Regions from separate parts of the Antiquaquibacter oligotrophicus genome, predicted to be linked through region 2. Evidence: predicted binding sites of a transcription regulator. Region 2 holds the regulator's gene; the other holds the start of a gene.

Region 1 (3,689 bases), 680 kb from region 2:
GAAGCTCCCGTCCGAGGTTGATCACCTGACCGTCATCCATGAGGATCGGCACCGCTCCCGACTCGCACACGTGACGCTCGGCGGTGGCGACGCTCAGGGCCTCACTCTCGCCTTCGATGAAAGCCATTCCGGTGTGCTGGTCGAGGTCTGCTTTAGTCACGAGCACCTGCACGGCGGGCTTGCGGGCCCCGATGAAGGTGGAGACGTCGGCCTGAGTTCCGAGTTCGAGGAGCACGAGGAACGTGTCGAGCGCGATCTGCTCGGTCGTGCGTGTGTCGTCGATGAGCGCATCCGCCTGCGCGATCGAGGTGGGGTCGACAAATCGCGGGCCACCGCGCCGCGGGGAGGTGGCGGCGTCGTACACGGCCTTCAGGCGGGCCGTCGACTCCGGGTCGAGGAGCCCGTCGAGCCTCGTCATGCCGTCGGCACGAGGAATCAGGTGCAGGTAGCGCTTCGACCGCAGCAGTTCCTCGCGCTCGGCGACATGCTCAAGGTCGAGCGACGCGCGGAGTTCACGCGCGCGGGCGCCGAGCCTCTCCACCGTCAGCTCTCGCGCCTCGCGCAACAGCTGGTCGGCGGCCGCGGTGAGGGCGACAACGGTGACGCCCGAGCCGGCGGATCCAAGGCCCGTGCGGATCGCGTCTGCCGCGTCGAGCGAGAGGGAACCGGCGGCCACAGCGGATGCGACACCTCGCAGCCACGGGTCGACGGGGGCCGCGGCATCCGTCAGCCCTGTCACGAGGGTGCCCACCCGGATCTGGGTGCGCGCATCTTTTTTGGAGACGCCGGCGACGCGTTGGATGAGGTGTTCCGGTGTGCGGGCGCCGAGCCGTTGCGCGAGGCCGTCGTAGCCCAGGTCGGGGCGGGATCGGTTGGCGATCTCCGCGGAAACGAGCGAGTCCGCAGCATCCAGTCGGCGACGAATCTCGGCGAGCTCGCGCTTGGCGGACAGCAGGCCCGCATCGTTCAGGCCCGCAGGGGAGGGTGGTGTGAACGCGACCGACAGGTCTGCCAGTTCGGCATACGAGGCGGTCGTTGAGGTCATGCATCCATTCTCCCAACCTTCGAACTCATGTTCTAGAGGCGGCGGCCAATCTTGGGAGAAGTTCTCTCCACACCCAACAACGCGGAGAAGACGCTACCGTCGAACCATGACCCCGCAGGAGCTCGAGAACCTCGCGCACCTGCGGCGCGCCCGCGACCTCATCGATCGCGACTACGCCCGCCCGCTCGACGTGCCCATGATGGCCGCGGCGGCCCTCATGTCGCCCGCCCACTTCGCGCGCCAATTCAAACTCGCGTACGGCGAGACCCCCTACGCCTATCTCATGACCCGCCGGATCGAGCGCGCGATGGCTCTTCTCCGCGACGGGACGACTGTCACCGACGCGTGTATGGCGGTCGGCTGTACGAGCCTCGGCTCCTTCAGCAGCAGGTTCACCGAGATCGTGGGGGAGACCCCCAGCGAGTATCGCGCGCGAGACCACGGCGACCTCGACGCGCTCCCGACCTGCATGACCAAGTCCCAGACGCGCCCCCAGCGAATCAGCAACCGACGGAGCAGGATTCGAGAAGCGGTCGGCACCCCGGCGGCGTAACTTCGGTGCATGACCATTTCGCTGCAGTACGTGAATGTAACCGTGACCGATGTCGAAGCATCCATCCCGTTCTATGAGGCGTTGGGTCTCGAGATTGTGTTGGATGTTCCGTACGGCGAGTGGCGCTGGTTGACCTTTGGCAGCCCCGACCAGCCGGGCGTCGGTGTCACCCTGTCGGTGCCGCACGCTGGGCGTTCGCAGGAGAACGGGGATGCCCTGCTGGAGCTGCTCGTCAAAGGTGAGCTGCCGGCTCTCGTGTTTGTGACGGATGACCTGGATGCCACGTTCGAGCGTGTGCGCGCGACCGGCGCCGAGGTGCTGCAGGAGCCGATCGATCAGGGCTACGCGAGGGACTGCGCGTTCCGTGACCCGTCCGGCAACATGGTGCGCATCTCGGCTGGGTGACGGGGGGACGTCGCTCAGCGCCGCCCCGCGCGCTGAGGTTTGCGGCCAGCGCGAGTGTTGAAACCTCAGCGCGCGCGGCAACGTCCAGCGCGAGCTCGCGGTCGGACTACGTCCGCGTGTTGTCGAGCCAGCGCCCAGTCGGCCCGGTGTTCGTACGTTGCGGAGGATGCCACGCAGCAGCGGCCGCAGCATCCGCTCGTTCCACGGCGCGCCATCCTCCGCAACGTAAAAGGGGGAGCGGGACCGCACGTGCCGCGTCGCCGCCGCGACCCGCTCCCGGTGGCCGCCCGCGGTACTTTGCGCAACCCGCGGCAGCTCCCGAGCACCGCGCAATGCGCAAACGACCGCGCAGGCGTCCCCGCGCCCTCGCACCGAGACGGCGCGCTGGCGTCGTGGCGCAGGGATGGGCTGCGCTCCCAGCTCCAGCGGGCACACCTAGAATCGTCTGGTGGCTAAAGCTGACCTGATGGACTACGACAAGGCCCTCGAACTCTTTGAGCCGGTGCTCGGCTTCGAGGTGCACGTCGAGTTGAACACCCAGACGAAGATGTTCTCGGATGCTCCGAACCCTGCGGCCGCGGGCGGCACGCACAGTGAGCAGCCCAACACGATGATCACCCCGGTGGATCTGGGTCTGCCGGGCAGCCTGCCCGTCGTGAATGAGGAGGCGATCAAGTCATCCATTCGCCTGGGCCTCGCCCTCGGCTGCAGCATCGCCCCGTCGAGCCGTTTCGCGCGCAAGAACTACTTCTACCCGGACCTGGCGAAGAACTACCAGATCAGCCAGTACGACGAGCCGATCGCCTTCGAGGGTGAGGTGGAGATTGAGCTGGCGGATGGCCGCATCATCCGGGTGCCGATCGAGCGTGCGCACATGGAGGAGGATGCCGGCAAGCTCACCCACGTGGGTGGTGCAACGGGTCGCATCCAGGGTGCCGAGTATTCGCTGGTCGACTACAACCGCGCGGGTGTTCCGCTCGTGGAGATCGTCACGAAGATGATCGTGGGCGCCGAGTCGGATGCCCCCGAGGTGGGTAAGGCGTATGTGGCGGCGATTCGCGACATCGTGATCGCCCTCGGCATCTCGGAAGCGCGCATGGAGCGCGGCAACCTCCGCTGTGACGCGAACGTGTCGCTGAAGCGCCGCGGCACCGACACGCTCGGTACCCGCACGGAGACGAAGAACGTGAACTCGCTGCGCAGTGTGGAGCGTGCGATCCGGTACGAGATTCAGCGGCAGGCGGCCATCCTGGAGAAGGGTGGCACGATCATTCAGGAGACCCGTCACTGGCACGAGGACACCGGCGTGACCTCGGCCGGTCGCCCGAAGAGTGACGCGGACGATTACCGCTACTTCCCGGAGCCCGACCTCCTCCCCGTCGAGCCGTCGGCTGCCTTGATCGAGGAGCTGCGCGCGACCCTGCCGGAGGCCCCCGCGATCCGTCGCCGCCGCCTCAAGGAGGCATGGGGTTTCACCGACCTCGAGTTTCAGGATGTCGTCAACGGCGGCCTGCTCACCGAGGTGGAGCAGACCGTGGCCGCGGGTGCGTCCCCGGCCCAGGCGCGCAAGTGGTGGACGGGTGAGCTGACCCGCATCGCGAACGACCAGAGCGTGGAGGCATCCTCCCTGGTGTCGCCGGCGGATGTCGCGGCCCTCGTCGCCCTCATCGAAGCCGGAACCCTCAC
Region 2 (3,689 bases):
CGGCAACGCGTGAGCGGCTCGTCTCCCTCGGTCTCGGGCGATCCGATTCGTCCATTCCCGAGGCGTTCAGCTTCTACGACCAGGTCCTGGACGCCGCCGTCACAGTAGGTGCAGTGCCGGAACGATTCGCGCGTTTGGTGAAGGAAGACGGGTCCGTCGACCTGGCCGGCTACTTCACGATTGCGCGAGGCGAGGGTCAGGACGCACCCCTCGAGATGACGAAATGGTTCGACTCGAACTACCACTACCTCGTGCCGGAGATCGGTCCGGAGACCGACTTCCACCTGGCATCGGATCGCCTCGTGCGCGAGGTGGCGGAGGCGACGGTCGCGGGATACCGCACTCGACCCGTCATCGTCGGTCCCGTCACCTTCCTCCTCCTGAGCAAGCCGAGCGACGGTGCCCCGGCGGATTTCCAGCCGATCGATCGTCTGGACGACCTCCTCCCTGTTTATGCCGAGTTGCTCGCGGCACTGACGGCAGCCGGCGCGGAATGGGTTCAACTCGACGAGCCTGCGCTCGTGAGCGAGAGCATTGACGTACCTCGTGAGGTCGTTCTCGAGGCCACTCGCCGCGCCTACGAGGCGCTGGGGTCTTCGGTCGTGCGGCCCGCCATTTTTGTTGCGTCGCCTTATGCTTCGCTCGACGACGCACTCCCCGTGCTCGCGTCAACGCCCGTGGAGGCTATAGGGCTAGATCTGGTCAAGGGCTCACTCCCGTCGGGCTTCACCACGGACAAGGTTCTCGTCGGCGGGGTCATCGACGGACACAACGTATGGCGCGGCGACCTCGACAACGCGTTTTCCGCGCTCGAGAGACTGCGGAGTTCAAACCCGAACGTGGCCGTGTCGACATCGACGAGCCTCTTCCACGTGCCACACGACGTTGAGGATGAGCCGTTGCTCGAAGGCTGGTTGAAGAGTTGGCTCGCCTTCGCCGATCAGAAAGTGGCCCAGGTGTCGATCCTGGCCAAGGGTCTCACCGAGGGTCGGAATGCCATTGCGGACGAGTTGCAAGCGGCCACGGATGCCCTCGAAGCCCGTCACGCGGCAGCGGGCGTGCACGACGGCGCCGTGCGCGAGCGCGCTGCATCCCTCACTCCGAGCGACTTCTCGCGCGGCGACTACTCCGCGCGGCTGGCAGCGCAGGAGGAGGCTCTGCATCTCCCCTTCCTGCCGACGACGACGATCGGGTCTTTCCCCCAGACCGGCGACATCCGGAAGGCTCGTGCTGCACTCGTGCGGGGCGAACTCAGCCACGATGACTACGTGGAGGCCATGCGTGCCGAGATCCGTCGAGTCGTCGACCTCCAGGAGGAAATCGGCCTCGATGTCATCGTGCACGGCGAGCCCGAACGCAACGACATGGTTCAGTACTTCGCGGAGAATCTGGACGGTTTCGCGGTGACGCAGAACGGCTGGGTGCAATCTTACGGATCGCGCTGTACGCGCCCGTCGATCCTCTGGGGCGACGTCTCACGTCCTGCGCCCATCACTGTCGAGTGGTCGACGTACACCCAAAGCCTCACATACAAGCCCGTGAAGGGCATGCTCACGGGACCGGTAACGATCCTGGCCTGGTCGTTCGTGCGTGATGACCAACCGCTGCGAGAGACAGCGAACCAGGTGGCCCTCGCCTTGCGCGATGAGATCGCGGACCTCGAAGCGGCGGGCATCGGAATCATTCAGGTCGATGAACCGGCGTTGCGTGAGTTGCTCCCCCTCAAGAAGAAGGATCACGACGACTACCTCGACTGGTCGGTCGGTTCGTTCCGGCTCGCGACGGCCGGCGTAGAGGACCGCACTCAGATCCACACTCACCTGTGTTATTCGGAGTTTGGTGTCGTCATCGACGCCATCAACCGTCTCGATGCCGACGTCACGTCGATCGAAGCGGCTCGCTCGAAGATGGAGGTCGTGCCGGACATCAAGCGCAGCGGATTTGGGCGTGGCATCGGACCCGGGGTCTACGACATCCACTCTCCACGAGTGCCCTCGGTCGAGGAAGTCTCCGAACTCATCGAAATCGCCCTCGGTTCCATTCCGGAGCGCCAGGTGTGGGTGAACCCGGATTGTGGTCTCAAGACGCGCGGCTACGACGAAACCGTCCAGTCACTCGCCAACGTTCTCGAGGCCACACGAGCGGCGCGAGCGAAGGCGACCGTCTAGCGGACCTAGGGGTGTGGCGGTGTTACACCGCGCGTAGGACCGCCACAACCTTGCCGAGCACCTCCGCGTGGTCACCCAGAATGGGTTCGAACGCAGAATTTCGGGGGAGAAGCCAGGTGTGTCCGTCGCGCTGGCGGAACACTTTGACCGTTGCTTCGCTGTCGAGCATGGCCGCGACGATATCGCCGTTAGTGGCGTCACTCTGCTGACGCACGACGACCCAATCGCCGTCGCAAATGGCCGCATCGATCATGGAATCACCGACAACCTTGAGCATGAACAGCTCTCCCTTGCCCACGAGCCTGCGGGGGAGGGGGAAAACCTCATCAATTTGCTCGTCTGCCGTGATGGGAATTCCGGCAGCGATCCTGCCGACGAGGGGCACGAGGGCCGCGTCTCCCACCGACGGGGCACCGCTCTCGACAACCGAACCCGTTTCCAGCTCGGGAAGGTCGATGAGTACTTCCATTGCGCGGGGGCGATTCGGGTCGCGCCGGAGGTAGCCACTCAACTCGAGTTGACCGAGTTGATGGGTGACGCTGGAGAGGGATGCGAGGCCGACAGCGTCGCCGATCTCGCGCATGCTCGGCGGATAACCGCGGGTCGCGACGGATCGCTGAATCACGTCAAGGATGGCCATCTGCTTCTCGCTGAGGCTCTTGCGGCGACGGGTGGCTGGTTTTTCGCCGAACTGTTCAGGCGTTGCGTCGGTCACGGTCCCTCATCTCCGCCCCGCGATGGAATGTCGGTGGCTCACTCGAAACTGTATCCAGAACGGATGCTCGAAACAAACACATCTTCGAGTGTGTCGGGGTTATCGCCGCGAGCAGTTCGAAGATGACCTTGATTTTCTCGTAGATCGAAGTTATGTTCGGTACAGACGTTCTACAGACTTCGTATCCGGTACTCCCGGCCGAGTACCGGATACGAAACCCCGTTCGACCGACTCGGGTTTCAGGATGAGGAGCACACGATGAGCACGATGACTTTTCCCTCGATGACGTATTCGGCCTCGGTCCGCCCCGCCCAGCCGCGCTTGCGCATCACTCGACGGGGTCGTCGTGTCCTGTTCGGGATGCTGGTGACGCCGGTGATTGCTGTTGCTCTCGCGTTCGCAATCAATGGGGGCGGTGCCGTTGCCTCTCTCGAAGGGTCTACCGCCTCCTTCGACGTGGTCACTGTCGAGACCGGGGAGTCGCTGTGGCAGGTCGCAGAATCGGTTGCTCCCACCTCCGACCCACGGGAAGTGATTGACGCGATCGTCCGACTCAACCGTCTCGAGTCTGCCGATGTGTATGCCGGCCAACAGTTGACGATTCCGCTCGAGTACGCGGCCCACTGACCGCACCACGACGGATGAGCGGCTGGTTGGTGCGCCCTAAGCTTGTCCGGTGACATCCCTCGACGAACTCCCGATCAGAGACGACCTCCGAGGCAAGAAGCCCTATGGCGCACCTCAAGACCTGGTCCCCGTGCGTCTCAACGTCAATGAGAACACGCATCCGATCCCCGAAGACGTCG

Evidence for each region. Region 2 encodes LexA, which represses DNA repair genes until DNA is damaged. Its sites were predicted from a motif close to TCGAACANNTGTTCGA; they were not measured.
Region 1: the regulator LexA is predicted to act here: its motif matches at 1,065-1,080, upstream of LH407_RS12345 (HNH endonuclease signature motif containing protein).

What each region holds. Positions count from the first base shown of each region.
Region 1 covers NZ_CP085036.1:2,538,788-2,542,476, forward strand. The annotation lists gene LH407_RS12345 (HNH endonuclease signature motif containing protein) at 1-1,045, opposite strand, end outside; gene LH407_RS12350 (helix-turn-helix transcriptional regulator) at 1,152-1,598, shown strand; gene LH407_RS12355 (VOC family protein) at 1,608-2,003, shown strand; gene gatB (Asp-tRNA(Asn)/Glu-tRNA(Gln) amidotransferase subunit GatB) at 2,452-3,689, shown strand, end outside.
Region 2 covers NZ_CP085036.1:321,243-324,931, reverse strand. The annotation lists gene metE (5-methyltetrahydropteroyltriglutamate--homocysteine S-methyltransferase) at 1-2,168, shown strand, start outside; gene lexA (transcriptional repressor LexA) at 2,191-2,883, opposite strand; gene LH407_RS01600 (LysM peptidoglycan-binding domain-containing protein) at 3,142-3,510, shown strand; gene LH407_RS01595 (histidinol-phosphate transaminase) at 3,560-3,689, shown strand, end outside.